DNA from 2 places in the Cryptosporangium japonicum genome. Region 1 is predicted to be linked to the other one. Evidence: riboswitches for the same ligand, from Rfam matches in the RefSeq annotation. Region 1 holds a riboswitch; the other holds the start of a gene.
The links. Region 1 has a riboswitch for ZMP and ZTP ahead of ABD437_RS15785 (serine hydroxymethyltransferase). Riboswitches for the same ligand answer to the same signal wherever they lie in the genome.
Positions count from the first base shown of each region.

Region 2: another riboswitch for ZMP and ZTP. It lies ahead of ABD437_RS20985 (bifunctional 5,10-methylenetetrahydrofolate dehydrogenase/5,10-methenyltetrahydrofolate cyclohydrolase); the one in region 1 lies ahead of ABD437_RS15785 (serine hydroxymethyltransferase).

Region 1 is NZ_BAAAGX010000012.1:64,556-74,655, forward strand. It holds gene ABD437_RS15780 (ribonuclease D) at 1-199, shown strand, start outside; gene ABD437_RS15785 (serine hydroxymethyltransferase) at 248-1,504, opposite strand; ZMP/ZTP riboswitch at 1,529-1,623, opposite strand; gene ABD437_RS15790 (thiolase family protein) at 1,761-2,963, shown strand; gene ABD437_RS15795 (3-hydroxyacyl-CoA dehydrogenase NAD-binding domain-containing protein) at 2,960-5,053, shown strand; gene ABD437_RS15800 (Uma2 family endonuclease) at 5,131-5,862, shown strand; gene ABD437_RS15805 (Uma2 family endonuclease) at 5,959-6,528, shown strand; gene ABD437_RS15810 (ABC transporter ATP-binding protein) at 6,729-7,706, shown strand; gene ABD437_RS15815 (ABC transporter permease subunit) at 7,703-8,569, shown strand; gene ABD437_RS15820 (ABC transporter ATP-binding protein) at 8,566-9,522, shown strand; gene ABD437_RS15825 (ABC transporter permease) at 9,522-10,100, shown strand, end outside.
Region 2 is NZ_BAAAGX010000016.1:278,652-288,751, reverse strand. It holds gene ABD437_RS21000 (response regulator transcription factor) at 1-199, opposite strand, end outside; gene ABD437_RS20995 (sensor histidine kinase) at 199-2,103, opposite strand; gene ABD437_RS20990 (hypothetical protein) at 2,237-2,776, shown strand; ZMP/ZTP riboswitch at 2,776-2,859, shown strand; gene ABD437_RS20985 (bifunctional 5,10-methylenetetrahydrofolate dehydrogenase/5,10-methenyltetrahydrofolate cyclohydrolase) at 2,876-3,733, shown strand; gene ABD437_RS20980 (STAS domain-containing protein) at 3,730-4,089, opposite strand; gene ABD437_RS20975 (ATP-binding protein) at 4,235-4,603, shown strand; gene ABD437_RS20970 (GAF and ANTAR domain-containing protein) at 4,622-5,335, shown strand; gene ABD437_RS20965 (chemotaxis protein CheB) at 5,321-8,512, opposite strand; gene ABD437_RS20960 (response regulator) at 8,557-9,207, opposite strand; gene ABD437_RS20955 (sensor histidine kinase) at 9,204-10,100, opposite strand, start outside.

The DNA.
Region 1 (10,100 bases):
GGTCAGCGGCCTGTCGACCGAGCACAACGTGCCGGCCGAGAATCTGATCTCGCCCGACACCGTCCGCCGGCTCTGCTGGTCACCGCCCGACCCGGTCGACCTCGACGGCGTCGAGCAGGCCCTCCGCACCCTGGGCGCCCGCGAGTGGCAGATAGCCCTGGTAGGCCCGGGCCTCCTCGAGGCGCTGGCCACCGCGTAGCGGTCCCGTTCGGGCGGGTTCCGACCCGCCCGAACGGGACCACTCGGGTCAGGCGGGAACCGGGAACGACGCCAGGAGGGCGCGGACCTCGGCGGCGATCGCGTCGAGGGCGGAGTCGTCGCCCTCGGCGGCTACGGCGCGGTCGATGAAGTCCGCGATCAGCGGCATCTCCGCGACCCCGAGCCCGCGCGTGGTGACCGCCGCGGTGCCGATCCGGATGCCGGACGGGTCGAACGGCTTGCGCGGGTCGAACGGCACCGTGTTGTAGTTCAGCTCGATGCCGGCCCGGTCGAGCGCCTTCGCGGCCGGCTTGCCGCCGATGCCCTTGGGCGACAGGTCGGCCAGGATCAGGTGGTTGTCGGTGCCGCCGGACACCAGGTCGAAGCCGCGCTCGGCCAGTGCGTCGGCGAGCGCCTTGGCGTTGGCCACGATCTGGTGCGCGTACGCCGAGAACTCCGGCGTCGCCGCCTCCTTCAGCGCGACCGCGATCGCCGCCGTGGTGTGGTTGTGCGGCCCGCCCTGCAGGCCCGGGAACACGGCCTTGTCCAGCGGCTTCGCCCACTCGTCGGTGGACATGAGCATCGCGCCGCGCGGACCGCGAAGGGTCTTGTGCGTGGTCGTCGAGATGATGTCGGCGTGGCCGACCGGCGACGGGTGCGCGCCGCCGGCGATGAGCCCGGCGATGTGCGCGACGTCGGCCGCGAGCACCGCACCGACCTCCTTCGCGATCGCGGCGAAGCCGGCGAAGTCGATGGTGCGCGGCACCGCGGTGCCGCCGCAGAAGATGAGCTTGGGGCGCTCCTTCAGCGCGAGGTCACGCACCTCGTCCAGGTCGACCCGGCCGGTCTCCTTGCGGACCCCGTAGTGCACGGCGTTGAACCACTTGCCGGTGGCCGACACGTTCCAGCCGTGGGTGAGGTGGCCGCCGCTCGGCAGGCCCATGCCCAGCACGGTCTCGCCCGGCTTGAGCACCGCGAGGTAGATCGCGAGGTTCGCCGGTGAGCCGGAGTACGGCTGCACGTTGACGTGCTCGGCGCCGAAGACGGCCTTCGCGCGGGCGATCGCCAGCTCCTCGAGCGGATCGACCTGCTGCTGGCCCTCGTAGTACCGCTTGCCGGCGTAGCCCTCGGAGTACTTGTTCGTGAACACCGACCCGGTGGCCTCGAGCACGGCCGCCGACACGTAGTTCTCCGACGCGATCAGCCGGATCGTGTCCTGCTGGCGCTGGGCCTCGGCCTCGACGAGCCGGGCGACGTCCGGGTCCTCCGCGGCGAGATGCGGGGTGGGCGGTTGGTTGAGCGTCATCGAAAAGCTCCCTGATGTCGTCAGCCCCGCCACCCAGGCGCACGGTGTTTTCGTACGGGATCCATGTCGCTTCCCGGTGGTTGCTTCCACCTTTGACTGCGCCAGTCGCGACGCCTCCACCCTAGCGGCGAGGGGACGAGCACCCGACGCCGTGTTACATGGGCGGTGTGCCGCGTCACACGTTTTGAGTGCGTTACCGGCCGGTGTTACCGGCGAGTAGCATTCGTGGCAGATACTTCCAATCCGTGGAGGACCTGTGTCCCGTCAGAGCCGTGACGTGGTCTTCGTCGACGGCGTCCGCACCCCGTTCGGCAAGGCCGGGCCGAAGGGGATCTACGCCGAGACGCGCGCCGACGACCTCGTGATCCGCACCATCCGCGAGTTGCTCCGCCGTAACCCGTCGCTGCCGCCGGAGCGCATCGACGAGGTGGCCATCGCGGCCACCACCCAGACCGGTGACCAGGGCCTCACGATCGGCCGCACCGCCGCGCTGCTGGCCGGGCTGCCGAAGTCGGTACCCGGCTTCGCGGTCGACCGCATGTGCGCCGGCGCGATGACCGCGGCCACCAGCGTCGCCGGCGGCATCGCGTTCGGCGCGTACGACGTCGCGATCGCCGGTGGTGTCGAGCACATGGGCCGGCACCCGATGGGCGAGGGCGTCGACCCGAACCCGCGGTTCATCTCCGAGCGCATCGTGGACACCTCCGCGCTGGTCATGGGCCAGACCGCGGAGAACCTGCACGACCGCTTCCCGCACCTGACCCGGGAGCGGGCGGACGCGTTCGCGCTCGGCAGCCAGCAGAAGTACGCGAAGGCGCTCGCCAACGGCAAGATCCAGCAGGATCTGGTGACGGTCGCCACCCGCGGCGCGGAGAAGGGCTGGGGCCTGGCCACGGCCGACGAGCCGCCGCGCCCGGAGACCACGCTGGAGGGCCTGGCCGGGCTCAAGACCCCGTTCCGCCCGCACGGCCGGATCACCGCGGGCAACGCGGCCGGCCTGAACGACGGCGCGACCGCGAGCATCCTGGCCGCCGAGGACGTGGCCGTTTCCCTGGGGCTGCCGATCGGTGCCCGCCTGGTGTCGTTCGCGTACGTCGGTGTCGAGCCCGAGGTGATGGGCATCGGCCCGGTGCCGGCCACCGAGAAGGCCCTCGCGAAGGCCGGCCTGAGCATCGACGACATCGGCCTGTTCGAGCTCAACGAGGCGTTCGCGGTGCAGGTGCTCGCGCTGCTCGACCACTTCGGCATCGCCGACGACGACGAGCGCGTCAACCCGTGGGGCGGCGCGATCGCGATCGGGCACCCGCTGGCGTCCTCCGGCGTCCGGCTCTTCACCCAGCTCTCGCGGCACTTCGCGGAGCGTCCGGACGTGCGTTACGGCCTCACCGCGATGTGCATCGGCATCGGCATGGGCGGGGCGGTCATCTGGGAGAACCCGAACTGGGAGGGCACCAAGTGACGACGCCGGATTTTGCTGACGAGGTCGTGACCAACGCCTTCGTCCGGTACCTGAGCGTGCCCGGCCTGGACGGCGAGATCGCGCTGATCACGCTGGACAACGGCAAGGACCACACGCGTCCGTCGACGTTCGGCCCGGGCGGGCTGGCCTCGCTGAACACCGCTCTGGACGAGATCGAGGCGCGGTCGCCGGGCGTGAAGGCGATCGCCGTCACCGGCAAGCCGTTCGTCTTCGCGGTCGGCGCGGACCTGTCGGGCGTCGGACGGATCACCGACCGCTCGCAGGGCCTGGCCATCGCCCGGCTCGGGCACGCGGCGTTCGCCCGGCTCCGCAACGCGTCGGTGCCGACGTTCGCGTTCGTGAACGGCGCCGCGATGGGTGGCGGCATCGAGATCGGCCTGCACTGCGACTACCGCACGGTCTCCTCCGGCGCGGCCGCGCTGGCGCTGCCCGAGGTGTTCCTCGGCCTGGTACCGGGCTGGGGCGGCACCTGGCTGCTGCCGAACCTGATCGGCGCCGGCAACGCGGTGACGGTGATCGTCGAGAACGCGCTCAACCAGAACAAGATGCTCAAGCCCAAGCAGTACCTGGAGCTGGGCATCGGCGACGCGCTGTTCGAGCCGGCCGACTTCCTGGAGCGGTCGATCGAATGGGCGGCCGGGGTGCTCCGCGGCGACGTCGTGGTCGAACGCCCGGCGGTGGACCGCGGCCAGGCCTGGGACGACGCCGTCGCCTGGGGCCGCGCGGTCGCGGACGGCAAGGTCCACGGCGCCTCCCCCGCGCCCTACCGCGCGCTCGACCTGATCGCCGCGGCCAAGACGTCGACGTTCGAGGACGGCACCGCCGCCGAGGACGAGGCGCTCGCCGACCTGATCATGGGCGACGAGCTGCGCGCCGGCCTGTACTCGTTCGACCTGGTGCAGAAGCGGGCCAAGCGGCCGGTGGGCGTGCCGGACCGTTCGCTGGCCCGTCCCGTGACCAAGGTCGGGGTCGTCGGCGCCGGCCTGATGGCCGGTCAGCTCGCGCTGCTGTTCGCGCGCAAGCTCGAGGTGCCGGTCGTGCTGACCGACCTCGACCAGGAACGCCTGGACAAGGGCGTCGCCTACGTGCACGGCGAGATCGACAAGCTGCTGACGCGCAAGCGGGTCTCCCCGGACAAGGCCAACCGGCTCAAGGCGCTGGTGACCGGCTCGCTGACCAAGGACGCGTTCGCCGACGCCGACTTCGTCATCGAGGCCGTGTTCGAGGAGATCGGCGTCAAGCAGCAGGTGTTCGCCGACGTCGAGGCCGTGGTGTCGCCCTCGTGCGTGCTCGCGACGAACACGTCGTCACTCTCGGTCACCGAGATGGCGTCGACGCTGCAGCATCCGGAGCGGGTCGTCGGGTTCCACTTCTTCAACCCGGTCGCGGTGCTGCCCCTGCTCGAGATCGTGCGCGCCGAGCAGACCGACGACGCGTCGCTGGCCACCGCGTTCGCGGTCGGCAAGACGCTGGGCAAGTCGTGCGTGCTGGTCAAGGACGCCCCGGCGTTCGTGGTCAACCGGCTGCTGACCCGCTTCCTGGGTGAGGTCACGGCTGCGATCGACGAGGGCACCGACCTGCTCGAGGCCGACCGGGCGCTGGAGCCGCTGGGGCTGCCGATGAGCCCGCTCCTGCTGCTGCAGCTGGTGGGCCCGGCGATCGCGCTGCACGTGTCCGAGACGCTGCACTCGGCGTACCCGGAGCGGTTCTACGTGTCGGAGAACATGCGCAAGGTGGTGGAGGCGCGCAAGACCGCGTTCCTCGACTGGTCGTCGGGCGCGCCGGTCGTGGACGCCGACGTCGCGGCGCTGTACGGGCCGCGGGGTGGCGGCCCCAGCGCCGACGAGATCCGCGAGCGGGCGCTGGCGGCGCTGGCCGAGGAGATCCGGCTGATGCTCGACGAGGGCGTGGTCGCGGCCGCGCAGGACATCGACCTGTGCATGATCCTCGGCGCCGGGTGGCCGTTCCACCTCGGCGGCATCACGCCGTACCTGGACCGGGTCGGCGTCGCGGAGAAGGTGACCGGCCAGCGCTTCCTGGCCCCCGGAGTAGCCAGCCTCCCGTCCTGATCCCCGCACGTTCCGCCAGCGGCCCGGCATCCCTCGAAGGGGGCCGGGCCGCCGCCGTCAAGGGATAACCTCGATCTGTGGATAGAGACGACCCGATCGAGCCGAATCCCGAGGCGATCGTTTACCGAAAGCGGGTCCGCGAGAACCTATACCGCTCGCTATCCACAGATACGTTCCGGGATGCCGATTCCGTCGAGGAACCCGATAGCTTCGATCTCATGACAGCCACAGCAGGTTTCCAAAGCCTGAGCACCAGGCCCGGGCCGGTGGGGTGGACCGACGACATGCTCGACGAAATTCCGGAGAGCGTGCGTTACGAGATCGAGGACGGAAACCTCAGGGTGACCCCGCAGCCAATTCCCTGGCACCAGGATGCCGGATTCGTGGTCACGGCCGCCCTCCGCGAACATTGCCCCCGCGAACTGATCGCCCTCTACGAGTGCGAAATCCGCGTGAAGAATGATGACGGATTCATCGTGCAGCGCCGAATACCTGACGTGATGGTGCTTCCGCGCGCTCTTCGGGAGCGGAATGCTCCGCGGGGATGGATCAAGCCCGACGAAGTCCCGGTCGCCGCCGAGATCGTCTCGTCCGGTTCGAAAGTGGCCGACCGCATCACCAAGGTCGGAGTTTACGCCGAATGGGGAATCGGGCTCTACCTTCGCATCGAGCGTGAGCCTTCGGTCGCACTCTACGAGTACCGGTTGGATCCGGAATCCAAGACGTATCGCACTCCGGTGGAGCACACCGACGTTTTCGAGACAGAGGATCCGTACCCGATTCGAATCGACCTGGGTGCGTTGCACTGACTTAGCGTGCTTGGAGCGTCGGGCTGATGCACGCGGGACGCATAGCTATACGTGGAGGGATCACCAGCGCTCACACCAGTCCCTACGGTGACCGGCATGACAGCCGCGGTAGGACTCTACGAACCCCCGGACGGATGGTCCGACGAAGAGCTGGTGCAGGTCCCGGAGGGCGTGCACTACGAGATCGAGGACGGCCGGCTGGTCGTCTCGCCCCGGCCCACGTTCTGGCACCAGGAAGCGTGCCGCCGGCTGGCGAACGTCCTCGAAGAGCAGTGCCCGAGCCAGTACTGGCCGGTCCAGGAGGGCGAGGTCCGGATCTACGACGGCCGGGTGGTGGCCGAGCTGCGGGCTCCCGACATCCTCGTCGTTCCGCGTGAACTGACCCGGCGAGGTGCGCACCGCGGCTGGGCGCATCCGCACGAGGTCTCGCTCGCGGCCGAGGTGGTGTCGCGGCATTCCTACACGCCCGACCGCACCACCAAGGTGGCGGTGTACGCGGCCTGGGGAATTCCGCTGTATCTGCGGCTGGAGACCGAGCCCGAGGTCATTTGTTACGCCTATCGCCTCGGCGGCAACAAGACCTACGAGAAGCCCACCGAGCACCGCGATCTGTTCACGCTCGAAGAGCCGTTCCAGATCCAGATCGACCCCGCCCTCTGGCGGTAACAGTCTCCGAGCGGGAGGACCCACCGGACCGGTTTACCGGCGGGGTCGGTCCGGGATCTGTCGCTCGGTTGCCGCCCGTTGCCCGCGCGACACCCCCGCGGGCAACGGGCTTGTCGTTCCTCCGGCGGAGATTCCCAGGGACGCGGCTCAGGGGTATTCCCGATGTGCCGCCGGTGTAGGACTCCCTACAGTTACCCGCCGTGACCGTCATAACGACTCGATCCCTGGCGAAACAGTACGACGGTGGCGTACGGGCGCTTGATGACCTGTCCGTCACGATCGACTCCGCAGTGGTCTCCGGTACGGAGACGACCGGCGGTGTGGTCGGCCTCGTCGGTGCGAACGGCGCCGGGAAGTCGACGTTCCTGAAGATCGTCCTCGGGCTGCTGCCGCCCTCCAGCGGCACCATCGAGGTCCTGGGGCTCGACCCCACCGTCGACGGCGAGCTCGTGCGCGCCCGGGTCGGCTACATGCCCGAGTACGACTGCCTGCCGCCGGACATCTCCGCGGCCGAGCTGGTCACGCACTTCGGCCGGATGAGCGGGCTGCCGAAAGCGACCGCGCGGGAGCGGGCCTCCGAGACGCTCCGGCACGTCGGCCTCTACGAGGAGCGCTACCGGCAGATCGGCGGCTACTCCACCGGCATGAAGCAGCGGGTGAAACTCGCGCAGGCGCTGGTGCACGACCCCGACCTGCTGCTGCTCGACGAGCCGACGAACGGCCTCGACCCGGCCGGCCGGGACGCGATGCTCGACCTGGTCCGCCGGATCGGGGCCGAGTTCGGCATCACGGTGGTGATCTGCTCGCACCTGCTCGGTGAGATCGAGCGGATCTGCGACTACCTGGTGGCGCTCGACGGCGGCAAGCTGCTCCGCGCCGACCGCGTCGACGCGATGACCGCCGGGCAGGACGAGCTGGTCGTCGAGGTCGAAGAATCTTCTTCCGATTCCGGGCGGGCGGGCGGGGGGCGTAGGGCCGGAGGGGCCGCCGCGCTCGCCGAGCTGCTGCGTTCGCGTGAGGTCGAGGCCACCCACGACGGGCGTACCGTCGTCGTGCCGCTCGTCGACCCGCGTACCTACGACCAGATCCTGGACGCCGTCGCGGACCTCCATCTGGCACTGCACCGGTTGGACCAGCGGCGCCACCGCGTCGCCGAACTCTTTGCGAGGGCCTCGTGACCACCGGCGTCATCCATGATCTCGGGTACCGGCGGTACACCGGGCCGCGGCTCGGCCGCGGGTACGCGTTCCGCACGCTCTACGCCCACACCGTGCGCACCGCGTTCGGTCTCGGCCGCGGGGTGAAGGCGAAGATCTTCAGCTGGACGATCATCGGCATCATCGCCGCCGTCGCGGTGGTCATGACCGCGATCAAGGCGCAGACCGGCGAGGCCGTGATGGACGGTCCCCAGTTCGTCGACAACATGGCGACGCTGGTCATCCTGCTGCTGGCCGCGGTCGCGCCCGAGCTGACCTCCCGGGACCAGCAGACCCGGGTGCTGGGGCTGTACCTGGCCCGGCCGCTGCGGCGCTCGGACTACGCGCTGGCCCGGTTGGGCGGCGCGGTCACCGCGATCTTCCTGGTGCTGGCCGGTCCGCTGCTGATCATGTTCGCGGGCGGGGCGCTCTCCACCAAGGACGGCGCGAGCGGCGTCGGTGACGCCGCGGTGGACACGGCGCAGGGCCTCGCCCACGCCGCCACCCACGCGCTCGTCCTGACGACGATCTCCCTGCTGGTGGCGGCCCTGATCCGACGCCGGGCGATCGCCGCCGCGGCGGTCGTCGCGGTGTTCCTCATCGCGCTTCCGGCGGTCGGCCTCGCCCAGGAGCTGGGCGGCAGCGAGGGAACGACCGAGCTGGTCTCGATGGTCAGCCCGCCGACCGCACTGAGTTACCTCAGCGTCTGGCTCTACGCGGACGGCAAGGTCCCGTACAGCGACGACCAGGTCGTCCACGGGCCCCTGCTGCTGGTGTACGCCGTCGTCGTCATCGCCGCCTGCACCGCGCTGCTGGTGGCCCGATACCGAAAGGTTCCGGCATGACTGCGGATACCGTCACGCGATCCGAGGCTCCGGCGCAGACCGTGCTCGAGATCGACGGAGTGTCGCGCTGGTTCGGCAACGTCGTCGCGGTCAACGACATCTCGATGTCGATCGGTACCGGCGTCACCGGCCTGCTCGGCCCGAACGGAGCCGGAAAGACGACGCTGCTGCACCTGATGGCCGGTCTCCTGCAGCCGTCCCGGGGTTCGATCCAGCTGGGCGGCGCCCCGGTCTGGCGCAACCCGGGGATCTACGCGTCGCTCGGGCTGGTCGTCGACCGCGAGGACACGTACGGCTTCCTGTCCGCCCGGGAGCTGGTCGAGGCCACCGCGAAGCTACACAAGCTGCCGCACCCGCGGGCCGCCGCGGACCGGGCGATCGCGATGGTGGGGCTGGGCAGCGCGGCCGACCGGCGGATCGCGACCTACTCCAAGGGCATGCGCCAGCGCGCCCGGGTGGCGGCCGCGCTGGTGCACGACCCGGCCGTCCTGCTGCTCGACGAACCGTTCAACGGCATGGACCCCCGGCAGCGCCTGGAGCTCATGGAGCTGCTGCACCAGATGGGTTCGGACGGCCGGACGGTGCTGTTCAGCTCGCACATCCTGGAGGAGGTCGAGCAGGTCTCCCAGCAGATCCAGGTGATGGTGGCCGGCCGTCTCGCCGCGTCCGGCGATCACCGCGCGATCCGACGGTTGATGACACAGCGTCCGCACGAGTTCCGGCTCGCCTCCAGCGACGACCGCGCGCTGGGCGTCGCGTTGCTGGGCCTGGACTGTGTTTCCGGCATCGAACTGGAGCCGCCGGGGCTGCTGGTGCGGGCCCGCGACTACGGCGCGTTCACCCGCGCGCTGCCGTCGACGGCCCGCGCCGCCGGAGTGCGGCTCTACCAGGTGCTTCCGGCCGACGAGTCGCTGGAGAGCGTCTTCTCGTACCTCATCGAAGGAGGCCAGTGATGGCTGTCGCCGGAGTGATCGCTCGGATCACCACTCGCGGGCTGCTCGGCCGGCGTCGCTTCTTCCTGCTGCTGCCGCTGCCGCTGCTGCTGATCGTGGCGACGCTGATCGGGCGGGCATCGGGGGTCTCGCCCGATCGGTGGGCCGACCCGGTGCTGACCCAGGTCGGGTTCGCGGTCGTGCTGCCGCTGATCGCGATGATCGTCGGCACCGGTGTGCTCGGCTCGGAGCTGGAGGACGGCAGTGCGGTCACGATCCTGACCACGCCGGTCCCGCGCGGCACGATCGTGCTGACGAAGCTGGCCGTCGCGATCGGCATCACCACGCTGGCCACCGCGGTGCCGATGTTCGTCGCCGGCGTGATCGTGGACTCGCCCCGGCTCGGCGTCGGGCTGGCGGTCGGTGCGTTCGTCGGCACGGTCGCGTACAGCACGTTGTTCGTGGCCCTGAGCGTCGTGAGCCGGCGGCCGGTGCTGATCGCCCTGGGTTACCTGGTGATCTGGGAGGGGACGCTGGTCAGCATCCTGTCCGGGGTGCGGTGGCTGAGCATCCGCCAGTTCGCGGTCGCGGTGGGCGAC
Region 2 (10,100 bases), on a different contig from region 1:
TCGCGGCCGCGGCGTCGATGCCCTCGGCGGAGAAGCCCGGCGGCATCCGCAGGTCGACCACCGCCACGTCCGGGGGATCGCGGCGCACCATGGCCAGCAGCCCCGCCCCGTCGGAGGCCTGGCCGGTCACCACGAACCCGGTCTCGGCGAGGATCCGGGCGACGCCCTCACGCAGCAGGACGGAGTCGTCGGCGAGCATCACGCGCACGGGATCACCGTCGCGATCCGGGTTCCCGACGGGCCACTGTCGACCTCCAGCCGCGCGCCGAGCGTCGCCAGCCGGTCGGCCAGCCCCTCCAGCCCGCTGCCGGTGCGGAACGCGGCGCCGCCACCGCCGTCGTCGGTGACGTCGATCGCGAGCCGGTCCCCGCGCCGGGTCAGCCCGACCCGCACCACCGACGCCCCCGAGTGTTTCGCCGCGTTCGTCAGGCCCTCGCCGACGAAGAAGTACGCGGTCGCCTCGACCTCGGCGGGCAGCCGGGACGCCACGTCGAACGCGACCCGCACCGGTATCGCCGACCGGTCGGCGAGTTGTTCCACGGCCGCTCCCAGCCCGTCCTCGGTCAGCACCGCCGGGTGCAGTCCCCGGGCCAGCTCACGCAGCTGCGCGGTCGCGGCCAGCACCCGGGTCCGCGCCGACTCGGCCCGGGCGGCCAGCGCACCGTCGCCGGAGGCCTCGGCCAGCCGCACCAGGCTGCCCAGCTCGAACGCCGCGGTCACCAGGTGCTGCTGGGCGCCGTCGTGCAGGTCGCGTTCCAACCGGCGGCGGGCGGCGTCGCCGGCGGCCACCAGGCGCTGCGCGGTGCCCTGCAGCTCGAGGATCAGCCCGGCCTGGGCCGCGACCTCACCCACCAGGCGACGTTCGGCGGCCGACAGCGGGTCGGCCTTGACGACCGTGAGCGCACCCCGGAACCGCCCGTCGTGGACGATCGGCACCCCCGACACGTCGCTCAGCGCGCACACCCCGGCCGGGCGGGCGCTCTCCGGCCACGCCGACACCGCACGCAGCTCGTCGGCGGTTCCGGCCCAGAGCACGACCTCGCGGGCCCCGACCCCGTCGGCGACCGTGGCGCAGACGCCGTCGAGCGGGCGCCCGGCCGGCGTCGCCAGGTGCGTGGACAGCCGGGCCAGCGCCTCGTAGGCGGTCGCGCGGTGCCCGTACACCAGCCGGTCGGCCAGCCGCTGCACCCGGCGGCGCAGCGGTTCGAACGCCACCGCGACCACCCCGGTGGCCACCAGTGAGGCGTAGCCGGAGACCAGCTGCCCGATGCTCGTCACCAGCACCGCGTAACCCAGCGTGACGAGGCCGGCCATCACCGCGAACACGAACGCCTTGTTGAGCACCGGGTCGATGTCGTACAGCCGGTACTTGAGGATCGCCGCGCCGGCCGCGACCGCCACCAGGGGCACGGCCAGCACCCCGGCCAGCGGGCTGCCCCAGACGAGCAGGCCGGCCACCATGACCACGCCGGACCCGACCGCCGCGACGACGAACACGCGCAGCTGACGCGCCTCGTCGCCGCGGGCCCGGCGCAGCCGGACGACGACGCACACCACCCAGACCAGCTGGAACAGCAGATAACCGACGCCCCGGGCGACCTGGTAGAACGCGTCCGCCCGTCCCGGCAGGTGCAGCGGGTGCGGGGCCACCAGCCCGGTGCGGGCGTACTCCACCGGCCACAACGCCGACACGACCGACAGGACCAGGCCGACCGCGGCCAGCACGCCGACCACCGGCCGCCAGCCCGGCGAGGGCAGCCGCCCGTCCGGGAACGCCATGATCGTGACGCCGACCAGCACCAGCACCAGCGGCAGCGGCCACACCCCGAGCCAGCCGATCCACGACGCGCCCGGCAGCGGGCCGGGGTGCAGCCCGTACTCCCGCGCGGCGAACATCCAGGCGTGCGCGGCCCCGGTGGCGACGAACAGCCACCCCTCGCGGACCGCCGGCCGGCGTCGCACGACGTAGAGACCGACCGCGCCGAACGACGCCCCGATCAGACCGTTGTGCAGGTTGCCCAGGTGCGGGCCCAGCACGAACCCGGCGACGACGAGCGCGGTGACGCCCACGCCGACGATCGCCGCGCGAACGGTGCTGGTCATGGCCGCATCGTCGCAGAACTCCGGGCCCGTGCGGATCAGGGCTGGCCCTAGGACCCGCAGGGGCCGGCCCCGATGTCCCGGGCCGCCGCGGCCCCGATCGTGGAGCGCAGTCCGCCTACCGAGGGAGCGCCCCGTGACATCCACCGACCGCCTGCTGACCGGGTCCCTGCTCGTGGCCCCGCCGGTCTACCTCGCCGCCGACCTGCTCTACGCGCTCCGCGGTTGGGACGACCCGGCCGCCGGGGTGCTGCACGTGCTCGGCGCCACCGGGTACGTCCTGGTGCTGTTCCGGGCCGCCGCCACCCGGCGGGGCGCGTTCGCAGTCGCGTTGCTCGTGGTCGGGGTGCTCGGCGCGGCCGGGAACATCGGGTACGGGTTCAACACGCTGCACGTCGCGCTGGGTGACACCGACCTCAACGACGCCGGTGGCGCCGCGACGCTGATCAAGGTGCTGGGTCTCTGCTTCCCGCTCAGCCTCCTGCTGATCGCGGTGGGCCTGCGCCGCGAGCGCGCGTGGGTCGCGGCCGGCCTGGCCGTCGCCGCGGTCGGCTGGCCGGTCGCGCACATCGCGAACGTCGGCTGGCTCGCCGTCGTGGTGAACGTGGTGCTGGTCGCGTCGTTCGGGGCGCTGGCCACGGCCCGCGCCGCGCTCACCCCGGCCCCGGTATCCTGACCGGTAGACGCGACTGGCGGCACTGGGATGGTCGGAACCATCGGGGAGCCTCGGCGCGGGAGTCGACCGCCTGGGCTTCCGCTCTGAAGAGGAGCGTCGATGTCCGCCCGACTCCTGCCCGGCGGCCCGGTGGCCGCCTCCGTTCTCGCCGATGTCGCCCGGCGGGCCGACGCGCTGCGCGCCCGGGGCGTGCGGCCCGGCCTGGCGACGGTCCTGGTCGGTGACGACGAGGCCAGCGCCGGTTACATCCGCATCAAGCAGAAGCAGGCCGCCGACCTGGGCTTCGACTCGCCGCACCGGCACCTGCCCGCTGACGCCGGCCAGGACGACCTGCTCGAGGTCATCACCGGCTTCAACGCCGACGAGAGCGTGCACGGCGTGCTCGTGCAGTACCCGATCCCCGGCCACCTCGACTACGACGCCGCCCTGCAGGCCCTCGACCCCGACAAGGACGTCGACGGCATGCACCCGGTGAACATGGGGCGGCTCGCGGTGGGCCTGCCCGGGCCGTTGCCGTGCACCCCGGCCGGCATCGAGGCGCTGCTCGCGCACTACGAGATCCCGGTCGCCGGGCGCGAGGTCGTCATCCTCGGGCGGGGCGCGACGCTCGGCCGGCCGCTGGCCATGCTGCTCGCGCAGAAGCGGCCGACCGCGAACGCCGCGGTCACCGTCGTGCACACCGGTGTCGGGGACTGGGAGCGCTACACCCGGCGCGCGGAGATCCTGATCGCCGCGGCGGGCGTGCCGGGCATCGTCCGGCCCGAGCACGTCCGCCCGGGTGCGGTCGTGATCGGCGCCGGGGTGCGCTACGCCGGCCGGCGGCTCCTGCCCGACGTCGACGAGGCGTGCGAGCAGGTGGCGTCGGCCATCACGCCGCGGGTCGGCGGCGTCGGACCGACGACCGTCGCGATGCTGTTCCGCAACGCGGTGGCGGCGGCCGAACGGGCCACCCGCTAGCGCTCCAGCGCCGAGCGGGAGGCGTCCGGCAGCGAGCTGGTCAGGCCGGTCGCGGACAGGATGCGGCGCAGCGGACCGGAGGGGTTGGTCACCGCGAGGCCGTATCCGGCGTCGGTGAGCGTGGCCTGCGCGCGCAGCAGCGTCGCCAGGCCCCGCGCGTCGATGAACCGCAACGCGGTGCAGTCGAGCACGACCGGGCCGCCGGGCCGCGGCAGCAGCGAGTCGATCGCTCCGAGCAGCAGCGGCCCGGTCTGGAGGTCGAGTTCGCCGGACAACTCCACGCGGACGCCGGTCTGGTACCGGTGCACGGTGACGGTGAGTGGGGTGTCGGGGTCGGCAAAGTACGAATCGGTCACGGAGACCTCCGGTCAGGGTGCCGTGGCGGCGCGCGTGCATGACCGGGCTCTGGGCCGAACCCAGTCTGGAGTCTAACCCCGGTTCGAGGGTTCCGCCCGGTGGGCGCGGGTACCGCTTTTCTTCCCGAGGCCCGAGGAGTCTCACATGCCGGACACCGCCCATCTGCGGCTGTACCTGCGTCCCACTCCGGCCGCGGCCCCGGAGGCGCGCCGGATGCTGGCGGCGGCCTGCGCGGCCTGGTCGATCGAGGACGTGGGCGCGGCGGCGGCCGTGGTGGTCACCGAGCTGGTCGACAACGCCGTGCGGCACGCGGGCACGGACCTGATCGTGACGATGACCTACCGGGGTGCCTACCTGCACCTCTCGGTGACCGACGGGTCGGCCGCCCCGTCGACGATCCCGGTCGGCCGCGGAGCAAGCGGCCTGCGGCTGGTCGACATTTTCGCCAGCGGCTGGGGCGTTTTGCCGGTGCCGGACGGGAAATCCGTGTGGGCGACGCTCGCCACGCACTGACCGATGTGGAGGTGCCCGATGATCGAGCCGATCGCGGCCGGTGGCCGGGTCGTGCCCTCCGCCGAGCTCACCGACCTCCTCGTCGCGATGCCCGACGTCGAGGTGCTGCTGCGGGACGCGGCCGTGCGGGCGGCGAGCGCGTTGGCGCCGGGCGTCTCCTGCGGCATCACGATCCTGCGCGACGGCCCCCCGGTCACGGCGGCGGCGAGCGACGAGCTCGGTCCGGCCGTCGACGAGCAGCAGTACGAGATGGACGAGGGACCGTGCCTCGACGCCGCGCGTCACCACGAACCGGTCGACGTGCCGGTGTTCGAGGAGGAGGGCCGCTGGCCGCGGTTCCGGTCGCGGGCGCTGGCCGCCGGCGTCCGCAGCTCGTACTCGCTGCCGTTGGTCGTCGACGACCGGTCGGTCGGTGCGGCGAACTTCTACGGTGACCGGCCCGCGCGGTTCGGCGCGACCGAGCGGGCCTACGCGGGCGCGTACACCGCCGAGGTCGGGAAGGTTCTCCGGGTCGCGCTGCGCCACGTCGAGCAGGTCGAGCTCATCGGCCAGCTCCGCGAGGCGCTGACCTCGCGCGCCACGATCGACCAGGCGATCGGCATCCTGATCGCCCGTCAGCGGATCAGCCCCGAAGAGGCGTTCGCGTTGCTGCGCCGCGCCTCGCAGAACAGCAACCTGAAGCTGCGCGACGTGGCGGCCGCCCTCGTGCGCTCGGCGTCACGGGGCCACTGACCGGTTCCCGGTGATCTCGACGCAGAACTGGGACACGGTCCCGTCCCCGAGGTCGCGGCCGGCCACCAGCATCCGGCGCCGCGCCCCGTCCGCGTCCAGGTACTCCCTCTCGGACGGTCCGATCCGGCCGGTGGCCGACGGCCGGGCCCAGGGCCGGTCGCCGCTCCCGGCGCACCCCGGTGGGGCCAGCCGCTCCCAGGACAGCGCCCGCTCCTCGACGTCCGCGCGGGTGTAGCCGGTCATCCGCAGGAACTCGTCGTTCGCGTCGAGCAGCGTGCCGGTGGACACGTCGTAGCACGCGGAGCCGATCACCCCGGCCTCCAGCACCTGACGCAGCCGCTCGTCGGCGGCCCGGCGCACCCGGGACAGGTCGAGCTGCGCGCTCACCCGCGCCACCAGCTCCCGCGCCGAGAACGGCTTGACGACGTAGTCGTCGGCGCCCGCGAGCAGCCCGTCGATCGCGGCCCGCTCACCGGCCCTGGCCGTCACCAGCACGACCGGGAGCGACTCCAGCGCCGGGTGGCCGCGGACCGCGCGCAGCAGCGCGAACCCGTCGGCGCCGGACGTCGTGACGTCGGTGATCACCAGGTCGGGCGGCTCCTTCTCGGCCGCGCGCAGCGCCTCGTCCCCGTTGCGTGCGGCCACCACCGTCCAGGCCTCGCCCAGCAGCCGGCGCAGGTACCCGCGCATGTCCGGGTCGTCGTCGACGACCAGGATGCGTGCCCCGGGCGCCCGGCGGGCCGGTGGATCACCGGGACCGGCCGGGAAGTCGTCCCCCGGATCGAGCGCGGACCCGCCGTCCCAGCCCTCGGCCTCGGCCGCCATCGTCGCGGCCACCCGCCGCTGACCGGACGGAGCCCGCTCGGGGTCACCGGCCCGGGCCCGGGTGCCGCGGGGCACCCAGACGGTGACCGTGGTGCCGGCGTCCGGTTCGCTCGTGGCCCGCACCCGGCCGCCGTGCGCACGGACCAGCTCGTGCACCAGCGCGAGGCCGATCCCGGCGCCGTCGGACGTGCGGCCGTGGGCGCCCCGGACCCGGTGGAAGCGCTGGAAGAGCCGGGGGAGTTCCGCAGACGGGATACCGACGCCGGTGTCCGCGACGACGAGCTCGGCGTGCTGCGGCAACCCGCGCAGCGTCACCGTGACCGAGCCGTTCCAGGTGTATTTGAGCGCGTTGGACAGCAGGTTCGCGACGATCGTCTCCCACATGTCCGGGTCGACCCAGACCGGCTCGGCCAGGGGCGGGGTGTCGAGCGTCAACGTCAGGCCGGCGACGTCGGCGGCGCCGCGGAACAGCGCCACGACGTCGCCGGTCAGCGCGGACAGGTCCACCGGCGTGAAGCCGGCCCGCAGCCGGCCGGCCTCGGCGCGGGAGAAGTCGAGCAGGTGTCCGACCAGCCGCAGCAGCCGCTGGGTGTTGCGCACGAGGAGATCCAGGTCGGCGGCGCGGTCGGAGATCCGGTCGTCGGGACGGGTGCGCAGGTCCTCCAGCGGTCCGAGCATCAACGTCAGCGGCGTGCGGAACTCGTGGCTCACGGAGGAGAAGAACTCCGTCTTGGCCCGGTCCAGCTCGGCCAGGCGGGCCAGCCGCTGCCGCTCGCGCTGCCGGGCGTGCGACTCCGCGACCTTGGCGGCGACCGTGTCGGCGACCAGCTCCAGGAACTCCCGGTAGTGCTCGTGCAGCGGCAGGCGCGGGTGGACGCCGAGCACCAGCACGGCGACGACGCGGTCCTCGGCCTCGTCACGCAGCGGGAACAGCACCGCGCGCTCCAGCGCCGGCGGCCCGGAGCCGTCCCGCGCGCCCCGGAAACGCGCTGCGACGTCGTCGAGGTCGACCGGGCCCCCGGACCGGACCGCCTCGTGCACGGGCCACGCGGTGCCGGGGACCAGCCGGACGTCCCACGGGGCCAGCGCGCCGCCCTCGTCGGCGCCCACCACGCCGACCAGCCCGGCCCGCTGCCCGCCCGCGTCCACCGCGTACGCCGCCGCGAACGGGACGTCGTCGGACGCGGCGAGCGAGGCCACCAGGGTCCGGATCGCCGCGGTCCGGCTCGGGCCGACCGGAGCGCCGGCGAGCCGGTTGACGGTCCGGAGCCGCCGGGCGGTCAGGACCTCGTCGGTGCGTTCGTGGAACGACTCGTACACCCCGATCACCGCGCCGCTGGTGTCGCGGATCGGGGTGTACGACATGTCGAACCAGACGTCTTCGAGCCGCCCGTGCCGCTCCAGCACGACCAGCTGGGCCGGGTGGTAGATCCGCTCGCCGCGGTACACGGCGGCCAGCACCGGCAGCATGTAGTCCACGAGCTGCGGATACGAGGCCGCGTACGGCTGCGCGAACACCTCGGCGTGGCGTCCGCCCAGCGACGGCACCGTCGCCTCGTTGAACAGCTGGAGGTGGGCGTCGCCGAAGTAGAGCGCGACCGCGTGCGGGGAGTCGACGGCGAGCCGGACGGCCACCCGCCGGGCGTCCGGCCAGGTGCGTACCGCCCCGAGCGCGGTGCCGGCCCAGTCGACGTGCCGCGCCAGCTGCGCGACCGTCCCGTCGTCGCCGAACGTCGCGCTGATGGCGCCGGTCTCGTCGGGGCGGCGGGGGAGCGGCCGGCCGCGCACCACGTCGGCGACGACCGGGCTGATCCCGTGCAGCGGCAGGACCAGGTCGGCGCCGGCCTCGGCGGCGGCGCGCGGCATCGACGGCTGCTCGGCGGTCTCCTCGCTCTGCGCGATGACGACGCCGCCCGCCGCCAGCAGCGCCGCGGTGCCGGCGGCGCCGTCACGGAGCATGCCGGTGAGGACGACGGCCAGCGCGCGGCTGCGCAGCGAGTCCGCCAGCGACATCAGCAGGGCGTCGTGGGGGTGGTCGCGGGCCCCGTCCGGGGTGGGGAACAGGCCGTAGCCGTGGTCGGGGTAGATCTCCATCCGCTGCATCGGCGGGCAGACCGTCACCTGCCCGAGCCGGAGCACGCCGCCGTGCGTCGCCCAGTGCAGCTGCTGGCCGACCCGGCGGCGCAGGATGCGCAGCAGCGAGCTGCCCTGCCGGCCGAGGTGCTGCTGGACGACGATCGCCACCGGCAGGTCGGCCGGCAGCTCACGCAGGATCGTCGTCACCGCGTCGAGGCCACCGGCGGAGGACACCAGCGCGACGACGTCCACCGGGGACCGCGTCTCGTCGGGCATTGGATCAGTGTCGCTCACCGGTCCCGCCTCCACCGCCCGGCGCGCTAGGGCCGCACCAGGCCGGACTCGTAGGCGAGGACGACCAGCTGGGCCCGGTCCCGGACGCCCAGCTTGACCATCGCCCGGTTGACGTGCGTCTTCGCGGTCACCGGGCTGATCACCCACCGCTGCGCGATCTGCTCGTTCGAGTACCCCTGCGCGACCAGCGCGACCGCGTCCCGTTCGCGCTGCGTCAGCTCGGCCAGCGCGGCCGTGTCCACCCGGACGGGCCGGGTCACGTACGCCTCGATCAGCCGGCGCGTGATCGACGGGGCGAGCAGCGCGTCACCCCGCGCGGCGACGCGGACCGCGTGCAGGAAGTCCTCCGGCTGGATGTCCTTCACCAGGAAACCGGCCGCCCCGGCGCGCAGCGCGTCGAACACGTACTCGTCGAGGCCGTAGTTGGTGAGGATGACGACGTGCACCCCGGCCAGCGCGGGGTCGTCCGCGATCCGCCGGGTGGCCTCGATGCCGTCGACGACCGGCATCCGCACGTCGACGAGCGCCACGTCGGGCCGGTGCCGCCGGGCCAGCGCGACGCCCTCGCGCCCGTCGCCGGCCTCGCCCACCACCTCGACGTCGTCCTCGGCCTCGAGCAGCGCCCGGAACCCGCTGCGGATCAGCGGCTGGTCATCGACCAGCAGCACCCGGATCACCGCGGCAGCTCGGCGTGGACGCTGAACCCACCGGAGTCGCGCGCCCCGGCACACAACGTCCCGCCCAGCGCGGTCACCCGCTCACGCATGCCGACCAGCCCGACGCCGGGCACCGCGGTCACCGCCGGACCGGCCGGGCCGTCGTCGTCGACCTGGATGGTGACCACCTCGGGACGGTAGGCGATCCGGACCGACGCCGACGCGGCCCCGGCGTGCCGGGCGACGTTCGTCAGCGACTCCTGCACGATCCGGAACGCGGTGCGGTCCACCGCGGCGGGGACGTCGCCGCGGTCGCCCTCCACGGTCAGCGACGTCTCCACCCCGACCTGGCGCACCAGGGCCGGGATGTCGTCGATTCCGCGCGGCGGCGTGCGCGTGTCGTCGCGCAGCGCCTCCAGCGTCGCCCGCAGCTCGCGGGAGGCCTCCCGGCCGGCGTCCCGGATCGCCAGCATCGCCGCCGGCACCTCCTCACCGCGCTTGGTCGCCAGGTGGACGGCGGCGTCGGACTGCACGGTGATCACCGAGATCTGGTGGGTCAGCGAGTCGTGCAGCTCGCGCGCGATGTGCAGCCGCTCCTCGTCGGCGCGGCGCCGGGCGATCTCCTCGCGGGTGCGCTCGGCCTCGTCGGCCCGCCGCTCGGCCTGGCGCAGCGCCTCCCCGGCCGCGCCGGCCGCGATCAGCCAGGCCAGCTCGAGCACCCCGCGGGCCTGGGTCAGCGCCGCGCCGGCGGTGTGCACTCCGGACACCCAGGTGGCCACCGGCAGCGCGGCGAGCACCAGCACGCTCACCGCGACGGTGAGCGTGCGGTGCCCGGCACGGACGGCCCCGTACACCGCGACCAGGTAGCCGACCGCGAACACGTCGAACCCGGCCGCCCGGTGACCGATCGCGCA